Regions from separate parts of the Microbacterium sp. MYb64 genome, predicted to be linked through region 2. Evidence: predicted binding sites of a transcription regulator. Region 2 holds the regulator's gene; the other holds the start of a gene.
The links. The regulator HrcA, encoded in region 2, represses chaperone genes, less so after heat shock. The targets are predictions, from matches to a motif close to TTNGCACTCGNNNNNNNCGAGTGCNAA.
Positions count from the first base shown of each region.

Region 1: a site for HrcA is predicted at 1,816-1,842, ahead of groES (co-chaperone GroES). Genes of this name have one in related genera too.

Region 1 covers NZ_PCOW01000001.1:146,553-156,645, forward strand. The annotation lists gene CQ044_RS00730 (hypothetical protein) at 1-397, shown strand, start outside; gene CQ044_RS00735 (class I SAM-dependent methyltransferase) at 404-1,612, opposite strand; gene groES (co-chaperone GroES) at 1,920-2,216, shown strand; gene rarD (EamA family transporter RarD) at 2,422-3,381, shown strand; gene CQ044_RS00750 (AraC family transcriptional regulator) at 3,614-4,531, shown strand; gene CQ044_RS00755 (hypothetical protein) at 4,686-5,165, shown strand; gene guaB (IMP dehydrogenase) at 5,330-6,832, shown strand; gene CQ044_RS00765 (DHA2 family efflux MFS transporter permease subunit) at 7,004-8,488, opposite strand; gene CQ044_RS00770 (TetR/AcrR family transcriptional regulator) at 8,586-9,230, shown strand; gene CQ044_RS00775 (ABC-F family ATP-binding cassette domain-containing protein) at 9,425-10,093, shown strand, end outside.
Region 2 covers NZ_PCOW01000025.1:31,434-41,526, forward strand. The annotation lists gene CQ044_RS17160 (ABC transporter permease) at 1-70, opposite strand, end outside; gene lepA (translation elongation factor 4) at 418-2,298, shown strand; gene CQ044_RS17170 (LysR family transcriptional regulator) at 2,308-3,129, opposite strand; gene CQ044_RS17175 (DMT family transporter) at 3,227-4,162, shown strand; gene CQ044_RS17180 (DUF1990 family protein) at 4,209-4,859, shown strand; gene hemW (radical SAM family heme chaperone HemW) at 4,873-6,108, shown strand; gene CQ044_RS17190 (carboxylesterase/lipase family protein) at 6,124-7,563, opposite strand; gene hrcA (heat-inducible transcriptional repressor HrcA) at 7,681-8,715, shown strand; gene dnaJ (molecular chaperone DnaJ) at 8,765-9,871, shown strand; gene CQ044_RS17205 (16S rRNA (uracil(1498)-N(3))-methyltransferase) at 9,878-10,093, shown strand, end outside.

The DNA.
Region 1 (10,093 bases), on a different contig from region 2:
CTGGTCCTTCGCGGCGAATCCCGACCCGGGGCTGAGCCCCGAGGAGACCGCGATCTGGAAGCGCGTCACGTCCGAGAACGGATTCAAGGCGACGATGATCGCCGGGCGCATGAGCGGGATCCCCATCTGGGTCGGCTATCGGGACCAGGGCGATCTCTGCCTCATCGTCGAGGACGGGCAGACCTACAAGGACTGCGGACAGCGGTCCGGAGTCGCTTCACCGTCCCGCTTCGGGACGGATGAGGCTCCGCCCACCCTCGTCCTGGATCTGCCGGCGACCGACCAGCACGTCGCCTACCGGATCGAGTACTGGACCGGATTCTCGTCGTACCTGGTGGTCACCGCGAACCCGGATCCGCAGCCGACGCCGCCGTTCGGCCTCAAGCCCGTGGCCTGAACGCTCTCAGACCCGGTCCGCCAGGATCGCGTGCCGCTTGTCGCCCACGCGCACGAGGATCAGGGTTGCCTCGGCCGACCCGCGCAGGGTCAGCTTCTTGCGGAATGCGGCCGGATCCACGTCCACGCCGCGCTTCTTGATCTCAAGGCGGCCGACCCCGGCCTTCTTCAGCGCCGCCGAGATCGCCTTCTGGTTCATCGGCAGCACCTCGCGCACACGGAACGAGGCTGCGAACGGACTGTCGGCGGGGGAATCCGACGTCAGGTAGGCGATGTGCGGATCCAGCATGCCGGCGTCGAGTCGCCGGGCCAGGTCGCCGATCAACCGGGCGCGGATCACGGCGCCGTCGGGCTCGTGCACGTAGGCGCCGAGCTCGCGCACCTCCGCGTCGTCGGTGTCGGCGGCGGCGGTGAGCTCGTGCGCCCTGTCGCCGCGGATCACGAGCGCCGCGCGCCGCACGCCCTCGCGCGCGAGGGCTCCCGACCACAGCACGAGTTCGACCACGTCGCCGTCGGCGCTCACCCACTGCGCCTCGACGTCGGCGGGGATCGCGTCGCGGTCGTGCGCGGGGCCGAGCTTGATGCCGGTGGGGATCCGCTCCGCGAGCGCGAATGCCCAGTCCAGCGAGGGGGAGTAGTCGTCGGCGGCGACGCGGCGGGTCTCGGAATGCCCCGCCGTGCGCCGGGCCGGATCCAGCCACACGGCCGCGGTCCCGGGGTGCGAGGCCGTCGACGGGGCGGGAGCGTGGTCCTCCGCGAACCCGTGCCGCACCTCCGCGTCGGATCCGAACGGGGCGAGGTTGTACGCGGCCAGTGCCGCTGTCACCTCGTCGGCGTCGACCGCCGTCACCCCGAGGCCCGCGCCGGCGAAGGCGAGCGCGTCGCCGCCGATCCCGCAGCCGAGGTCCGACACGTGCGCGATCCCTGCCGCGCGCATCCGGCCGGCATGCCGTGCGGCGACGCCGAGCCGCGTGGCCTGCTCGAGGCCGGCGCGGGTGAAGAGCATCCGGTCCGCGAACTCCCCGAACTTCGCGGTCGCCCTGGTGCGCAGCCGCGCCTGGCCGACCACGGCCGAGACGAACTCGGGCGAGTGCCCCTCGGCGCGCAGCCGCATGACCGCGCGGGCGGCGGCATCCGTGGACGCGATGGGCCCGAGGGCGTCGAGCATCCGCAGCGCCTCGGGCGTCAGCAGCGTTCGCAGTTCGCTCATTTCCACGCGGTCCAGGCTATCGACGTCGTGGCTCGCCCCGGCACCTGCCGCGAGTGCGGGGGATCCTGCCGAATGCACGGGATCCCCGCGAATGCACGGGATCCTGCCGAGTACACGGGATCTTCGCGCGAACAACCCGTGCGCTCGGTGACAACCCATACGCACGCAGGGCGGGACGGCGACAACCCGTGCGATCGGCGGCGCACGGGCTGGCACTCTGATTGCGGGAGTGCCAGCGATGTGCCTAGACTGTGGTTAGCACTCTCAGGCTGAGGGTGCTAATCAGTCTTGAACCGTCAGAAAGAGGTAGACCGTGTCGGTTTCCATCAAGCCGCTCGAGGACCGCATCGTCATCAAGCAGGTCGAGGCCGAGCAGACCACCGCGAGTGGCCTGGTCATCCCCGACACCGCCAAGGAGAAGCCCCAGGAGGGCGAGGTCGTGGCCGTGGGCCCCGGCCGCATCGATGACAACGGCAACCGCGTCCCGCTCGACGTCACCGTCGGCGACCGCGTGCTCTACAGCAAGTACGGCGGCACCGAGGTGAAGTTCGGCGCCGAGGAGTTCCTCGTGCTGTCGGCGCGCGACGTGCTCGCCGTCGTGGTGCGCTGAGCACCCTTCGAGTTCTCCAGGGAGTACCCCGCCGCGTGCGGGCCGGTTCCTGACGAAGGCCCGGATGCCTCGCATCCGGGCCTTCGTCGTCCCTCCACCTCCGAGTCGTCCCCCTGAGCGGACGCCAGGGCCTCCGCTCGCGGGGACGACTCGGAGATAGCCGGCGGCAGGCCGACATGGCCTTGCGCGGCAATAAGGTTGACCGGTGACCACCACACCGCGCAGCGCCCAGACCGTGGGCGTCGCCTCCGCGATCGGGGCGTACCTGCTGTGGGGCGTGCTGCCGCTGTACTTCCTGCTGCTCCGGCCCACCGAGGGGTGGGAGCTGGTCGCTTGGCGGGTCGGGCTCTCGTTCGTGTTCTGCCTCGTCCTGCTGGCGATCACCCGCGGGTGGAAGCCGCTGATGGCGATCGTGCGGCAGCCTCGGCTGCTCGCCCTCACCGCGCTCGCCGGAGTGCTGATCTACATCAACTGGCAGGTTTTCGTCCTCGCGACCCTGAACGGCGAGATCGTCGAGACCAGCCTCGGCTACTTCATCAACCCGATCGGCACGATGCTGCTCGGCGTGTTCGTGCTGAAGGAGAAGCTGCGCCGGCTGCAGTGGGTCGCGATCGGGATCGCGACCATCGCGGTGCTGGTGATCGTCTTCGCCCACGGCACCTTCCCGTGGATCGCGCTGTCGCTGACCGCATCCTTCGGCATCTACGGACTGGTGAAGAAGAAGATCGGCCCCTCGGTCGACGCCCTGAGCGGCCTCACCCTCGAGTCGTTCTGGCTGCTGCCGGTCGCCGTCGTGCAGCTGATCGCCGTCGGGCTCACCACCGGCATCACGATGGGAGCCAACGGTCCGCTGCACGCGGGTCTGCTCGCCTTCGCCGGCGTGGCCACGGCCGTGCCGCTGCTGCTGTTCGCCGCGGGCACCCGCCGGATCGGGCTGACCGTGATCGGCATGATCCAGTTCATCACCCCGATCATGCAGTTCCTCGTGGGCGTGCTCGTGATGCACGAGCCGATGCCGGTCGAGCGCTGGATCGGGTTCGGGATCGTCTGGATCGCGATCGCCGTGTTCCTGATCGACCTCGCGCTCGCCACCCGCCGGATGCGCGCGAACCGCGGTGCGATCGCGGAGCCGAACCCCGGCACCGACACGATCCCCGTCCCCTGATCCCCGACCCGCGCTGCGTCCGCCGACGGCCCCCGTCCGAGACGCACGTCACTTCTCCGTGATCGGCTGCTCCTTCTAGAAGGGAGTGCGTCGACCTGCCTTCAGCAGTCGTCCACGGAAGAGGGCCTGTCCGCGTCGCTGCGCGTGATGCGACGGGAAACGGCTCTGATCCCGAACCGGAGGGGCGCGGACGCGACGTCCGCACCGGTTCGGGCTGGATGCGGGGGAAGCCATGGGGACGCGCGGAGAGCTGGTTCAGCGACTGCCGCCCGCCGACGAGACCCTTCGGCGCCGGGACGCCGGTGAGGGCGGGGAGCGCCCGGGTCCCGCCGCCCCCTCGACGCGCATGATCCTCGGCGCCAACACGATCGCGGTGCACGGCCTCCGCGCCGGCGGCGATCGCACGTCGGGGGTCGCCTCCGGCCGGATCAAGCTGCTCATGGTGCGCGGAGGATCCGTGCGGATCCCGTCCGGGGGAGGATTCGTCGACCTCCATGACGGTCAGGGCCTCCTGGTGATCGGCACCGCTTCGGTCCGGATGATGCCGTCGAGCGATGGTGAGATCATCGCGGTCGGCATGCCCGTCGATGCGCTTCCCGGGCTGTCGCTGACGAGGAACTCCGCGATCGCCATCGAGGATGCGGCGCTGATGCGTCCGATCGGTGCGTTCGCGCATACTGTCCACGGGGGAGATCCGCTCGATGCGCTCTCGCGCGAGCGTTTCGCGGGGATCCTCCGCGACCTGGTCCTGGTCGCCGTCCGGCGAGCGATCACCGGCATCGCGTCCCCTGCCCCCTCGCTCCGTCAGCGCGCCACCGCGATCCTGCAGCGGCGCTTCGCGGATACCGGTCTCACTCCTGCGCGCGTGGCCGCGGAGCTGCACGTGTCGCTGCGCCAGCTCGAGCGCGAGTTCCAGCCGTCGGGCAGGACCATCCGCCAGGAGATCCGCAGGATCCGGGTCCTGGCCGCGGTCGCCCTGCTGCAAGGCGACCGGAGCGCGGAGCTCACGATCGATGCGATCGCGGTGCGGGTCGGTCTCAGCAACGGTTCGAGCCTCGCCAGGGCGACCGCGGCGGAGGGCCTGCCCTCACCGTCGCGCGTGCGCGCCCGCGGCTCGGGCGGCGGTGTTCCGAGCCGCGCTCACACCTGACACGACCGGCTCGGCACACGGAGCGACCAGGTCCGAAGACCCGGGACGAGACGGGCGGATCGCCGGATTGGATACCGGAGGGCCACCGCTCCAGCACCCGAGGGGCGGTAACAGCGCCGCCGTACGCGGACGCCGACAGAACTGGAGCAGAAACATGACCGAGAACCTTCCTGCACGCGACGTGTCGCGCCGTGCGATCGTCAAAGGCGCCGCGTGGTCGGTGCCGGTGATCGCCGTCGCGGCGGCGACGCCGCTCGCGGCCGCCAGCGAGACGGCGCCGGAGGCGAACTACGCGGAGGTGACCGCCACCGCGAACCCGAAGGTCGGCACCAACCCGAACTTCAAGATCCAGGGGCAGTACACCGATGGCGCGAACTACGTGGACGGCGCCCTCAAGGCGGGCACTCTCGTCACCTTCACGTTCGCGAACGGTGCGACAGCGGCCTCCTACTCGGGGCTGTCCGGGCTGTCGTTCGTGAGCGGCGATCCTGCGACCGGCGGTCCGGTGATCTTCCAGGTCACGTCCACCACGACCAGCCAGGTCAAGGTCACGTTCAACAATGTGGCGCCCGTGGGCGGCGCCATCATCGCCGAGGTGCTCGGCGGCACGGGCACGGCCACCATCACCGCGTGAGGTCGCCGAGGGCTGCGGTCCTCCCACCCGGCCGCCGTTCTCAGGGACGGCGGCCGCGTCGGTTTCCCGGGGGTCCGCTCCGCGAGCTCCATTCCTGGGAATACCGCACCTCTGGCGGCGCTTAGAATCGATACACGCGCGCGAGAAGAGGAGCCCCGCAACCCATGGAGCAGCACGACCCGTTCGGTTTTGTCGGATTGACCTACGATGACGTTCTGCTTCTGCCGGGGCATACGGATGTGATCCCGAGCGAGGCGGACACCTCGTCGCGCGTGACGCGCCGCATCTCCGTCGCGACGCCCCTGCTCTCCAGCGCCATGGACACCGTGACCGAGGCGCGCATGGCCATCGCCATGGCGCGCGAGGGCGGCCTGGGCATCCTGCACCGCAACCTGTCGATCGCCGATCAGGCCGCGCAGGTGGACCGTGTCAAGCGCAGCGAGTCCGGCATGATCACGGATCCGATCACGACGACCCCTGACGCGACGATCGCCGAGGTCGACGCGATGTGCGCGAAGTACCGCATCTCCGGCCTGCCGGTGGTGGATCCCGACGGGCGCCTGCTCGGCATCGTGACGAACCGCGACATGCGGTTCGTCTCCGGGTCCGCGAAGCAGACCACGCTCGCCCGCGACGTGATGACGAGCGAGAACCTCGTGACCGCGCCCGTCGGCGTGGCCGCAGAGCAGGTCATCGCGCTCTTCGCGAAGCACCGCGTGGAGAAGCTCCCGCTCATCGACGACGGCGGCAAGCTCGCAGGCCTCATCACCATCAAGGACTTCGACAAGAGCGAGAAGTACCCGCTCGCCACGAAGGACGACCAGGGCCGCCTTCGGGTGGGCGCCGCGATCGGCTTCTTCGGCGATGCCTGGGAGCGCGCCGAGGCTCTGCGCGACAAGGGCGTGGACGTGCTCGTCGTCGACACCGCCAACGGTCAGTCCCAGGGCGTGATCGACCTCGTCAAGCGGCTCAAGGCGGATCCGTCCTTCGCGCACATCGACATCATCGGCGGCAACGTCGCGACCCGCGAGGGCGCTCAGGCGCTCGTGGACGCCGGCGTGGACGCCGTCAAGGTCGGGGTCGGCCCCGGTTCCATCTGCACCACGCGCATCGTCGCGGGTGTCGGCGTTCCTCAGGTCACGGCCGTGTACGAGGCGTCGCTCGCCGCTCGCCCCGCCGGCATCCCGGTCATCGCGGACGGCGGCCTGCAGTACTCGGGCGACATCGCCAAGGCGCTCGTCGCCGGTGCCGACGCCGTGATGCTCGGCTCCCTGCTCGCCGGCACCGAGGAGTCCCCGGGCGAGATCGTCTTCCAGGGCGGCAAGCAGTTCAAGCTGTACCGCGGGATGGGCTCGCTCGGCGCGATGCAGACCCGCGGCAAGCAGACGTCCTACTCGAAGGACCGCTACTTCCAGGCGGACGTGCCCAGCGACGACAAGCTCATTCCCGAGGGCATCGAGGGCCAGGTGCCCTACCGCGGCCCGCTGGCCGCTGTCGCGTACCAGCTCGTCGGCGGTCTTCGCCAGTCGATGTTCTACGTCGGTGCGCGCACGATCGAGGAGCTCAAGACCCGGGGCAAGTTCGTCCGCATCACCGCGGCCGGGCTCAAGGAGTCGCACCCGCACGACGTGCAGATCGTGGTCGAGGCGCCGAACTACAAGCGTTGAGTCCAGATCGGGTCGATGCCGCGCAGCGGCGTTGACGCGGCTGGACTCAAGGTGGAGCGCCCTTCGTCTCGCTCCGCTCGCTCAGGAACCGGACGCGCGAAGCGCGACCGCGCCGAAACCTCCGATGACGAAGGCCCCGGATCCTCACGGATCCGGGGCCTTCGTCGTCCCTCAGGCAGAGACGGGCTCCGCCTCGGCAGACTCCGTCTCGGCCACGACCTCTCCGTCCGTGTGGCCGCCCTTCCCGGCAGGCAGCCAGAACGCGATGACGGCGGCGACGAGCAGCACCGCGGCTCCCGTGAACACGGCAGGGCGGGCGGCGTCGACGTAGTGATCGGGCAGCAGCTGTCCGCCGGCGCCGACGAAGATCGCCGTCATCACGGCGGTGCCGAGGGCGACGCCCAGCTCGCGGAGCGTGGAGTTCACGCCGGAGGCCTTGGCGTGGTCGACGAGGCCGAGCGTGGCGAGCAATGCCGTCGCGGAGGGGGCGAACACGAGCCCCATGCCGATGCCGGCGAGGATGAAGGGTGCGACGAGGTCGGCGTAGGGCACGTCCGTGGCGAGGAGCGCGGCCAGCCAGCCCAGCGCGACGCCCTGCAGCAGCAGGCCCGTGACGAGCAGCACCCGTGTGCCGACGCGAGGGGCGATCAGGCCCGCGAGCGGCGCCACGAACATCGGTGCGAGCGTCCAGGGCGTGGTCTGCACGGCGGCCTCGAGCGGGGTGGCCCCCTGCACCACCTGCAGGAACTGGATGAGGATGAAGACGGATCCGAACGTTCCGAAGCTGAACGCGAAGCCGACGACGTTCGTGATCGAGAACGACCGGTCCCGGAAGAGCCGCAACGGCATCAGCGGCGCGGCCGAGCGCAGCTGCCAGATGAGGAAGGCGATCATGAGCGCGCCGCCCAGGGCGAGCTCGGCGATCACGCCGACCGTGTCCCAGCCGTCGTCGTTGCCGCGCACGATCGCGTGCACCAGCGCGAGCACGCCGCCGGCCGCGAGCACCGCGCCCGGCACGTCGATGCGCACCCGCGCGCCGAAGTCGTTGCTGAGCACGATCAGGGCGAGGGGGATCGCGATCACGGCGATGGGCACGTTGATCCAGAAGATCGCCTGCCAGTTCCAGCCCTCCATGATCGCGCCGCCGATGAGCGGTCCGACGGCGACGCCGAGTCCGGAGACGCCGCCCCAGATGCCGATCGCGAGCGGGCGTCGTGGGGCCGGCACTGCTCCGGTGAGCAGGGCGAGGGAGAGCGGCATGACGGCGGCCGCGCCCAGTCCCTGCACGGCGCGGGCGGCGATGAGCTGGCCCGGATCTGAGCTGAGTGCGGCGAACAGCGAACCCGCCCCGAACAGGGCGATGCCGAGTGCAAAAACGGTGCGGCGGCCGAACCGGTCGCCGAGTGCGGAGGCGATGAGGATCGCCCCGGCGAACGCCAGCGTGTAGGCGTTCACGAACCACTGCAGCTGCTCGATCGTGGCGCCCATCTCGCGGTGCAGCACCGGGAGGGCGTTGGTCATGACGAGGTTGTCGAGGGTCGCCATGAACATCGGCAGAGAGGCTGCGGCGATGATGAGCGCGACCGGGCGCGAACGCCGTGGCATCAGGGCGGACCGGCTCCGGCGAGCGGCCGGTGCGGGCGAGGGAACGGTCATGGGAAGCTCCAGTTGTAATTGGATGATTACTAGCGCTGGAGTCAATGTAGTAATCGAATGATTACAAAGTCAAGTCATTCGCTGATAACCTTTCGCCATGACCTCAGCAGCCTCCACGGATCCCGACGTCGGCGAGGAGCCCGGCCGCCGCCTCTCCTCCCAGGAGCGCCGCGCGCAGATCATCCTCGCCGCGCTCACGGTCTTCGGTTCGCGCGGCTACGAGGGCGCCACGACCGATCAGGTGGCCAAGGCCGCCGGCGTCAGCCAGCCGTATGTGGTGCGTCTGTTCGGATCCAAGGAGAACCTCTTCCTGGCGACGATCGAGTTCTCCCTCGACCGCCTGCTCTCGGTCTTCCGGGAGGCCCTCGCGGCGTCGGACGAAGAAGGGGAGCGTCCGGTCGGCAAGCGCATCGGAGAGGCCTATGTCGATCTCATCGAGGTGCGCGGGCTCCACCAGACCCTCGCGCACGCCTACCTGCTCGGCAGCAACCCGGCCATCGGCGCCGCCGCGCGTCAGGGATTCGTCCGGGTCTGGCGCTTCTTCCGCGACGAGGTCGGCCTCGACGCCGACGAGGCCCGCACCTTCCTCGCCGAGGGCATGCTGATCAGCACCATGATCGGCCTGCGGATCGTCGACGACTACGGATCCGATCCGCAGATCACCGAGTTGTTCCGCGCGTGCTTCCCGAACAAGCTGCCGCATGTGCTCGAGGTGCTGCCGCGCAACGAGCACCGTCTCTAGCCGGCGGAGCAGCGACCCCGCGGGGCTGCGACGGATGCACGATGCTGCGACACATGCCGGACGGATCCGGTGATTCAGCCCTGCAGGCGTCGAGCGATCCTGCAGGTGTCGCGCATACCGCGCGACGCCGTCGATCCTGATAGCCTGGTCGGCTCGCTATCGCGCACACGCGCGCGGGCGGAAGGACCACCACCGTGGGATACATCGATGTCGCCGGCGTCTCGCTCACCCTGCCCGACGGCCGCCCCCTGCTCGACGAGGCCTCGTTCCGCGTCGGCGCCGGATCCACAAGCGCCCTGATCGGCCCGAACGGTGCCGGAAAGTCCACGATCCTGCGGATCATCCGCGGCGAACAGGCGACCGACGCCGGTGTCGTGACGATCGACGGATCCCTCGGCGTGATGGACCAGTTCGTCGGCCACGGCAGCGAAGGGCAGACCGTGCACGAGCTGCTCATCGCCGTCTCGCCCGCACGCATCCGGGCGACTGCGGAGGCGCTCGAGGCTGCGGAGAACGCCCTCATCGAGGACGACACCGAGCCCACGCAGATGCGGTACGCGACGGCGATCGCCGAATACGCGGATGCCGGCGGATACGAGCACGAGACGGTCTGGGACCAGTGCACGGTCGCCGCCCTCGGCATCCCGTTCGAGCGGGCGCGGTTCCGCGATCTCGCGACGCTCTCCGGCGGTGAGCAGAAGCGGCTCGCGCTCGAGGCGCTGCTGCTCGGCCCCGATGACGTGCTGCTGCTCGACGAGCCGGACAACTATCTCGATGTGCCGGGCAAGCGCTGGCTCGAGGAGCGACTGCGCGAGACGCCGAAGACCGTGCTGCTCGTGTCGCACGACCGCGAGCTGCTCGCC
Region 2 (10,093 bases):
ACGTGACATTGGTCGCCACCACGATCATGAGGAGCCAGCCGAGAGCTCGGCGCAGCAGGTACTTGATCAAGATGGTGTTCTCTCTCTTGTCACAGACACCGCGCGGGATCTCCGACGCAGCGCTGGGCCGTTGCCATATCAACACGACCCGAAACCGGTGACACGGTGCTCCCTCCCACGCAACGCGGGACGGAGTGCTGTCGCCGCTGACACCCGGTTCCGGGGCGCGGCAACTTCGCGAGACTATCACCGGCCGGGCGCGATGGGGGATGAGGCAAGCCTCACTCCGCGTGCCGCGAGGGCGGTGAAGGCGGCGCGGGGTGGCCGTGCCGGGCGCTCCCGTAGAATCGTCGGGATACCCGGTTCACTCCGGGCCAGCCCGATCCGTTCGCCGGACCCCGCATCGTTCAGGACCCCATGTCACCTCGCGCCCTCACTCCGCTGCAGCCGTCCGTCACGCCCCCGCAGCAGATCCGCAACTTCTGCATCATCGCCCACATCGATCACGGCAAGTCGACCCTTGCAGACCGGATGCTCCAGATCACCGGCGTGGTGTCGGATCGCGACATGCGCGCCCAGTATCTCGACCGCATGGACATCGAGCGCGAGCGCGGCATCACGATCAAGAGCCAGGCCGTGCGCATGCCGTGGGCCGTCAAATCGCCGGTTGCTGAGCGAGCGGAGCGAGACGAAGTATTCGCGCTGAACATGATCGACACGCCAGGGCACGTCGACTTCACGTATGAGGTGTCCCGCTCGCTCGCGGCCTGCGAGGGCGCGATCCTCCTCGTCGACGCCGCGCAGGGCATCGAGGCGCAGACGCTCGCGAACCTGTACCTGGCGCTCGAGAACGACCTCACGATCATCCCGGTGCTGAACAAGATCGACCTTCCCGCGGCCGAGCCCGAGAAGTACGCGAAGGAGCTGGCCGATCTCATCGGCGGCAGCCCCGACGACGTGCTGCGCGTCTCCGGCAAGACCGGCGTCGGCGTCGAGGACCTGCTCGACCGCCTCGTGCAGGAGATCCCGGCCCCGGTCGGCGACGCGGACGCCCCCGCCCGCGCCATGATCTTCGACTCCGTGTACGACGCCTATCGCGGCGTCGTCACCTATGTGCGCATGGTGGACGGCAAGCTCTCGCCGCGCGAGCGGATCCAGATGATGTCCACGGGCGCCAACCACGAGTTGCTCGAGATCGGCGTCTCCAGCCCGGAGCCCGTGCCGGGCAAGGGCCTGGGCGTCGGCGAGGTGGGCTACCTCATCACCGGCGTGAAGGACGTCCGTCAGTCCAAGGTCGGCGACACGATCACGACCGCACGCAAGCCCGCGACCGATGCGCTGGCGGGCTACACCGACCCGAAGCCGATGGTGTTCAGCGGCATCTACCCGATCGACGGCAGCGACTATGCGGAGCTGCGCGAGGCGCTCGACAAGCTCAAGCTCTCCGATGCGTCCCTGCAGTACGAGCCGGAGACCTCGGTCGCGCTCGGCTTCGGGTTCCGCTGCGGATTCCTGGGCCTGCTGCACCTGGAGATCATCACCGAGCGGCTGTCGCGCGAGTTCGGGCTGGACCTGATCACGACCGCTCCGAGCGTGATCTACGAGGTCCTCACCTCCGACACGGGGGAGACGGTCACCGTCACGAACCCCAGCGAGTACCCGGACGGGCGGATCGGATCCGTCTCCGAGCCGATGGTGAAGGCGGCGATCCTGCTGCCCAAGGACTACGTCGGCACCGTGATGGAGCTGTGCCAGTCCCGTCGCGGATCGCTGCTGGGCATGGAGTACTTCTCCGAGGAGCGCGTCGAGCTGCGCTACATGATCCCGCTCGGCGAGATCGTGTTCGACTTCTTCGACCAGCTGAAGTCGAAGACGCAGGGCTACGCCTCGCTGGACTACGAGCCCGCGGGTTCCCAGGAGGCGGACCTGGTCAAGGTCGACATCCTGCTGCAGGGCGACAAGGTCGACGCGTTCAGCTCGATCGTGCACCGCGACAAGGCCTACGCCTACGGCACGATGATGGCCGAGCGGCTGCGCAAGCTCATCCCGCGGCAGCAGTTCGAGGTGCCGATCCAGGCTGCGATCGGCGCCCGCATCATCGCCCGCGAGACGATCCGCGCCATCCGCAAGGACGTGCTCGCGAAGTGCTACGGCGGCGACATCACGCGCAAGCGCAAGCTCCTCGAGAAGCAGAAGGAGGGCAAGAAGCGCATGAAGATGGTCGGTCGCGTCGAGGTCCCCCAGGAGGCGTTCATCGCCGCGCTCTCGGGAGACGTCGAGAGCAAGGACAAGAAGTAGGCGGCAGCCTCAGACGCCCGCGACGGCTCGGCGCAGTTCCTCGACGAGGGCGTTGCGCGTGTCCGCGGGGATGCGCTCCGAGGCGACCATCGTCAGCGGCAGCGGCGGGGGAGCAGGCAGGTCGAGCTCGCGGAGCTGCGACTCGGTCCGGTGGAACGCCGGCAGCGCCGTGATCCCCGCACCGGAGCGCACGGTCGCGAGCACGCTGGACAGGTCGAGGCATTCGCGCACGACCGTGCGCCGCTCGCCCGCAGGGGCAGCGAGGATCGCATCGCGCAGGGTGCACGGCGGTGAGAAGACGACGAGTCCGGCGTCGGAGGCGACTCCGGCCGCACCGAACCAGGCGAGCGGGACCGGGCCGATGTCGATGCGCCCTGGCCCGAGGTCGCCGTAGCCCAGGACGATGTCGGCGGTGTGCGCGCGGACGAACCGGCGCAGGCTGTCGGTGCGGTGGAACCGGAACCGGACTCGCCGCTCGGGGTGGCGGACGGAGAGCACCCTGGTCACCGTCTGCAGGACCGAGGCGTTGGCCATGTCGGTCGATGCGACCACGATGTCGTCCCCTGGTGTCCCGACGATCCGGTCGAGGGCCTCGTCGTGCAGAGCGACGATGCGGTGCGCGTCCCTGACGAGCGACTCACCGGCGACGGTGAATGCGATGCTGCGACCGCGTCGCTCGACGAGGGGCAGCCCCAGCGTCCCCTCGAGGCGCCGCAGGTGCGCCGAGACCGTGGGCTGCGAGAGGTGCAGCGCGGAGGCCGCCCGGCCGACGCCCGCGAACGCGGCGACGGCGATGAGGCTGCGCAGCTCCGCGATCTCCATGCTGCTCATGGATCCATCCTGCGCCACCGGGGCGAGCTCACCTGCTATCCATCAGGATTCGCGATGAGACGCGTCGAATGACGCGGCGAGCGGCGAATCTGGCGACATGACCAGAACGACCATCGCCGCCTCCGCGTGCACCATGGTGACGCTCTACGCGGTGAACTACGCGCTGACCTCGCTCGCCCTGCGCACGATGAGCCCTTTCCTGCTGCTCCTGCTGCGCTTCGGGCTCTCCGTGCTCGTGCTGCTCGCGGTGTGCGCGCTGCTCCGCACGCCCATCCCGCGGGGTCGTCTCCTTGCGGTCGCGGCCGGCGCGGGGCTGCTGTCGCAGGCGGGGCAGTTCGTCGGCACCTACTGGGCGCTCGGGCACGGCGTCGGCGCGGGGTTCACGGCTCTCGTGATCGCGATGAACCCGGTCGTCACCGCGCTGCTGTCCCGGCTGATCCTGCGTCGGCGCGCCTCGCGCCGTGCTCTGCTGTCGACCGCGCTGGGAGCGGCGGCGGTGATCGTCGCGTGCCTGCCGATCGTGCTCGCAGATCCGCGGATCGGGCCGGTGATCCTGGCTGTGGGCGGATCGCTCGTGGCGGTCTCACTGGGGGCGCTCTGGCAGGGGCGGTCGCTGCGCGAGGTCCACCCCGCGATGTTCACCCTGATCGGCGTCGTGGTCTCCACGCCCGTCGCAGGCGCGCTCGCGCTGACGGAGCCCGCGCGTCCTCCTTCCGGCTTCGCATCCTGGGCGCTCCTCGGCGGGATCGTCGCGATCGGCCTGGGCGGCACCGTCCTGTACTCGGCTCTCGTGCGCGCCGTCGGCGCCGACGCGGCGTCGATCCTGTTCAGCGTGATCCCCGCGGCCACGGCCGTCGCGGCGCTGATCGTGCTGGGGGAGCCGCTCTCCGTGGCCGGCGTGATCGGGCTCGTGCTCGGGGCGGCGGCCTCGGTGCTGCGACTCGGCGATGATCGCCCTCCGGCGGCGGATCCGATCGCCGAGGACCCGGCGCCCGACTCGCGCGCGCCCGCGCGAGCAGCATCCCAGCCTTAGGAGAACCTGGATGAGTCCTTCGGGCTCGGCCAGTAGTCTGGTTGTCATGCGTCGCGGGACATTCCGAGAAGGAACGGTGGACTATGCCGCCGTGGGGGCGACCCACGCGCCCGACCTGATGCAGTATCCGCCGGAGCGCAGCGTCCCCGCGGAGGAGTCCTGGCGGCTCGGCAGCGGCGAGGAGCGGTTCCGCACCGCCGGCGACGCGCTGCTCTCCTGGACGGCGCAGCGTGCGGCAGGGCTTCAGCTCACCGACGTGCGCCCGGCCTCGACCCCCGGATACGCCGGGGTCAGCTTCGACGCCGAGGGCGCTCCGATCGCCCCGAGCCATACCGAGGTCGAGCCGCGCTACGACGAGGACGGCACGCCCTGGGCGGGGCCGGGGATGACCCTCAAGCTGCATGGACGGGTCTCGGGCATGCGCGCGGACGCCGAACTGCGGGTGATCTCGGTGACCGAGCAGACGCACCGGATCGGCTTCGTGCTGGGTACGGTCGCCGGATCCGTCGTGAGCGGCGAGGAGTCGTTCGACATCGAGTGGAACGACGCCGACGAGGTGTGGTTCACCGTGCGCGCCTTCGACCGCCCGAACAGCTTCCTGTATCGCAGCTTCCCGTACCTGGTGAAGCGCCGCCGGCGCGAGCTGTTCGCACGGTATCTGCGCGCGATCTCCCCGCTGTACGCGACGCCCGTCTGATGGTCTCCTCCTGATGGCCGGCCCCCTGCCGCTCGGGGATCCGGCTCCCGCAGACGGCCGTCTGCCCGCCGATCTGCGGATCGACCCGGATGGCCCGTTCTCCGCCTATCTGCATGTGCCGTTCTGCCGTGTGCGCTGCGGCTACTGCGACTTCAACACGTACACCGCGTCCGAACTGCGCGGGGCGCGTCAGGACACGTACGCCGACACGCTGATCCAGGAGATCGCCCTGGCGCGCGACGTGCTCGCCGAGCGCGGTCCGCTGCGCCCGCTGAGCACGGTGTTCTTCGGCGGCGGCACGCCGACGCTGCTGCCGGCGGGCGATCTCGGTCGCATGCTCGGCGCGGTGATCGGGGCGTTCGGCATCGCCGACGGCGCCGAGGTGACCGTCGAGGCCAATCCCGACACGGTGACGCCCGCGGTCGCCCAGGAGCTCGCAGCGGCCGGCGTGACCCGCATGTCGATCGGCATGCAGTCGGCCGTGCCGCACGTGCTGGCGGCACTCGACCGCACGCACCGGCCGGAGAACGTGCGCACCGCCGTCGAGGCGGCTCGTGCCGCCGGGCTGGCGGTCAGCGTGGATCTCATCTACGGCGTGCCGGGGGAGTCGCTGGAGGATTGGCGCTCCTCACTGACGACTGCGATCGGCCTGGAACCGGATCACATCTCGGCCTACGCGCTGATCATCGAGGACGGCACCAAGCTCGCCCGCCAGATCCGTCGCGGCGAGGTGCCCGCCCCCGATGACGATCTGCAGGCGGACATGTACGAGCTCGCCGACGGCCTGCTGGGCGAGGCCGGCTTCGACTGGTACGAGGTGAGCAACTGGGCCCGCCGCCCGGCGGATCACGGTGGCGGGGATCAGCGCTCCCGCCACAACATGGCGTACTGGCGCGGCACGGACTGGTGGGGCTTCGGCCCAGGAGCCCACAGTCACGTCGCCGGCCTGCGGTGGTGGAACGTGAAGCACCCGGCCGCCTACGCGCAGCGGCTCGCGGCGGGGGAGTCTCCGGCCGCGGCCACGGAGCGCCCCGATGCCGAGGCCACCCAGCTGGAGCGGATCCTGCTGCGCTCCCGGATGTCGGAGGGGATGCCGCTCGACGCGATCGCGTCCGACGCCCGCACCAGGGTCGCGGGCCTCATCGCGGACGGCCTGGTCGACGCCGGCGCCGCCCTGCGCGGCACCCTCGTCCTGACGCTCCGCGGACGGCTGCTCGCCGACGCCGTGGTGCGCGCTCTGACTGACTGAGCGCACCGTCCGCGATCAGCCCTTCTCCGCCCGGAGCAGGTCCACCACGGCCGTCCGCCTCTGCGGTCCTACCACGGGATCTGCACCCGCGCCGTCGAACAGCGCCGCCGTGCGCTGCGCGCCGAACGTCGGCCAACCGGGATCGCCGTCGCGGATGAAGCGCACCCAGGCGTCGTGCATCGCCGTGGCCAGGGCCTGCGGCGGCGCGGAGCCCGCGATCTTCGCGCTCTCCGGATCGTGGAGGCGGTCGAAGACGAACGGCAGCTCGAGGGCGTGCGCCGCGCGCAGATCGCGCACGGGGCTGGGCCAGCAGAACTCGTACAGGAACGTGGGGGCGGTGCGGGCGCGCGCGGCCCGGGTGGCGGGCGCGCGCAGCAGCAGGTCCGTGGCGAGCTGGCCGAACACCTCCCCGGTGCTCGCGCCGGGATGATCGGCGCGCACCGCCCTGGCCGCCGCGGCGGGGATGCGCAGGGCGAGGCGCGCGAGCAGCAGCTTCGACGGCCGGATCCCCCTCACGGCCTCCGGCGGGAACCAGAGCCGGTACTCGTCCGTGTTGGTGCCGATCAGCAGCGGCACATCGACGTCGACGAGCGCCTCGTGCGGCGACTGCGGCAGCGACTCGGGATCCCGCACGAGCTGGAAGCCCGGCGCACCGCCGAGCGGGGAGGATCCGGCGGCCTGGGCGCGTCGCGCCTCGAGCAGGGCGTCCGGGGCGAGCGCCGCGAACGCCTCGCGCGTCGCCGGGACGCCCAGCCGCTTCGCGAGCTGGCGGGTCACGCGCCCGCCGCGCTCTGGAGTCTGCGCCTCGAGCGGGCCGGACTGCACGATCCCGCCGCGCACCAGCGCCCTGGTGTCGGGTCGGGAGAGGAGCGCGGCGACGAGCGCTCCTCCTGCGGACTCGCCCATGAGCGTGATCCGGCCGGGGTCGCCGCCGAACGCCGCGATCTCGTCGCGCACCCAGCGCAGGGCCGCCGCGACATCCTGGAGTCCCAGATTGCGCGGCGCGTCCGCGAGCACGGAGAAGCCCTCGGACCCCAGCCGGTAGTTGACACTGACGAAGACGAGGCCGTCCCGCGCGAACTCCGTGCCCTCGTACATCGACAGCGCCGCCGTGCCACGCTCGAGGGCGCCGCCGTGGATCCACAGCACCACCGGAGCGGCGTCCGCGCCCGCCGGCGTCCACACGTTGGCCGTGAGGATGTCGTCTCCGTCGATACGGAGGCTGCCGAGGATCTCCGCGGTCGCCCCCGCGTAGGGCAGCTGCGGAGCCGTCGGCCCGAACGCGGCGGCGTCGCGCGGCGCGGACCACTGCTCGACGGGCCGCGGCGACCGGAGGCGGCCCTCGCCGAAGGGCGGGGCGGCATACGGCACGCCGAGATACCGGTCGATGCCGTCTCTGCGTCGGCCGATCAGCTCGCCGGAGGAGATCCTTGTGCGCACGAGGTCCTGGTCCATGGCCACATCCTAGGGAGTGCCGCATCCTCGACATCCCCGGTCCCTGAGCCTGTCGAAGGGCCCGGCAGGATAGGATTGGCACTCAGGATGCACGAGTGCCAACGGTGAGGAGGAGCGATGGTCTCAGAACGCGGACTCCAGGTGCTCCGCGCCATCGTCGAGGACTACGTCGAGACGAATGAGCCGGTCGGCAGCAAGTCGATCGTGGAGCGGCACGCGTTCGGCGTGTCCGCCGCGACGATCCGCAACGACATGGCCCAGCTCGAGGACGAGGACCTCATCGCGGCGCCGCACACCTCCTCGGGGCGGGTGCCGACCGACAAGGGCTATCGCGTGTTCGTCGATCATCTCGCGCAGGTGCGGCCGCTCACGGCGGCCCAGCGCAGCGCGATCACGGCTTTCCTCGCGGATCCCGCCGACCTCGATGACCTCATGGTGCGCACCGTGCGCGTGCTCACGCGGCTCACGGGGCAGGTCGCGCTCGCGCAGTACCCGTCGTTCGCCCGAGCCCACATCACGCACGTCGAGCTCGTGGCCCTCGCCCCGAACCGGCTGCTGATCGTGCTCGTCACCGATGCAGGCGGCGTCTCGCAGCGGATCGTGCCGCTGCCGGTCGAGCTGGACGACGCCGAGCTGGGGCTGCTCCGCGCGGTCATCACCGAGCTGCTGACCGGCCGCTCGGTGCGCCGCGGCGCGGAGCGCGTGGAGGCGGCGGCGGAGACCTCGTACGGCCCTCGGATCGACGCCGCTCGTGCCGCTGTGCTGCGTGCCGTCGCTGAGGAGCTCGCGGAGTTCCGCCAGGAGCGCCTGGTGATGGCGGGGGCGGCGACCCTCGCCCGGCGCGAGCACGACTTCCGCGGCAGCATCCACCCTCTCCTCGAGGCGATCGAGGAGCAGGTGACGCTGCTGCGGCTGATGAGCGAGATGCGCGTCGACGAGCACGGTCTCGCCGCGAGCATCGGCACGGAGAACGCCGCGTTCGGCCTCGGCGAGGCATCGATCGTGGCGAGCGACTACGTGACGCACGGCGGCACCGCACGCGTGGGCGTGATGGGGCCGACCCGGATGGACTACCCGAGCAACCTCGCGGCGGCGCGGGCCGTGGCCCGCTACCTGTCGAGGCTGCTCGAAGAGGACGAGTCCGGCCGCTGAGCGGCCGCAGAACACACGCGCCGCCGCCTGGCGGCCCGGAAAGGCGATGGTGACGGATCACTACGAGGTCCTCGGCGTCTCGCGCGATGCGAGCGAGGACGAGATCAAGAAGGCCTATCGGCGGCTCGCACGTCAGCTGCACCCCGATGTGAACCCCAGTGAGGATGCGGCGGAGCGGTTCAAGCTCGTCACGCACGCCTACGACGTGCTGAGCGACGCCGACTCGCGACGCCGCTACGACATGGGCGGCGACCAGAACGGCAACGGCGGCTTCGGAGGGTTCGGCGGCTTCGGCGACATCTTCGAGACCTTCTTCGGCGGCGGAGGGGCGCGCGCCGCGCGTCCTCGTTCGCGCCGGGAGCGCGGTCAGGACGCCCTCGTCCGCGTCACGCTCGAACTCGGCGACGTCGTCTTCGGCGTGCACCGGGACATCGAGGTGGACACGGCCGTGCTCTGCGAGACGTGCCAGGGATCCTGCTGCCAGGAGGGCACCTCACCCGTCACCTGCGACATCTGCGGAGGTTCGGGTCACGTCCAGCAGCAGGTGCGCAGTCTGCTCGGCAACGTCATCACGACCGCGCCGTGCGGCTCCTGCGAGGGCTTCGGCACGACGATCCCGTTCCCGTGCCAGACCTGCAACGGCCAGGGCAGAGTGCGCTCGCGTCGCACGGTGGGGCTCGACATCCCGGCCGGCGTCGAGACCGGCCTGCGCCTGCAGCTGCCCGGATCCGGTGAGGTCGGCCGCGCCGGCGGCCCGAACGGCGACCTGTACGTCGAGGTCACCGTCGCCCCGCACGCCCGGTTCAGCCGCGACGGCGACGACTTGCTCGCAACCCTCGAGGTCGCGATGAGCGATGCGATCCTCGGCGCCACGACCACGATCGAGTCCCTGGACGGATCCGTGGATCTCGAGATCCGCCAGGGCCTGCAGTCGGGCGACGTGCTGACGATCAAGGGCCGGGGCGTCACGCCGCTGCGCGGAAGCCAGCGCGGCGATCTGCGCGTGGGCGTGCAGGTGCTCACCCCGACGAAGCTCGACAACAAGGAGCGCCAGCTCATCGAGGACTTCGCCAAGCGCACCAAGGCGCCGGCGCCGAAGCTGGCCGAGTTCCACCAGGGGCTGTTCTCCAAGCTGCGCGACCGCTTCCGGGGCTGATCCGCGATGGCCCTGCACTTCGTGACGCCCGACGCGACCGCGGCGACGGCCGGATCCGTCGTGGCACTCACCGGCGCCGAGGCCAAGCACGCGGCCGTCGTGCGCCGGGTGCGGATCGGCGAGCCGATCACGCTCGGTGACGGGGCCGGCACCTGGCTCGAGGGCGAGGTCGCCTCGGCGGCACCGGGTCTCGTCGAAGTGCGCATCTTCTCGAGACGGCAG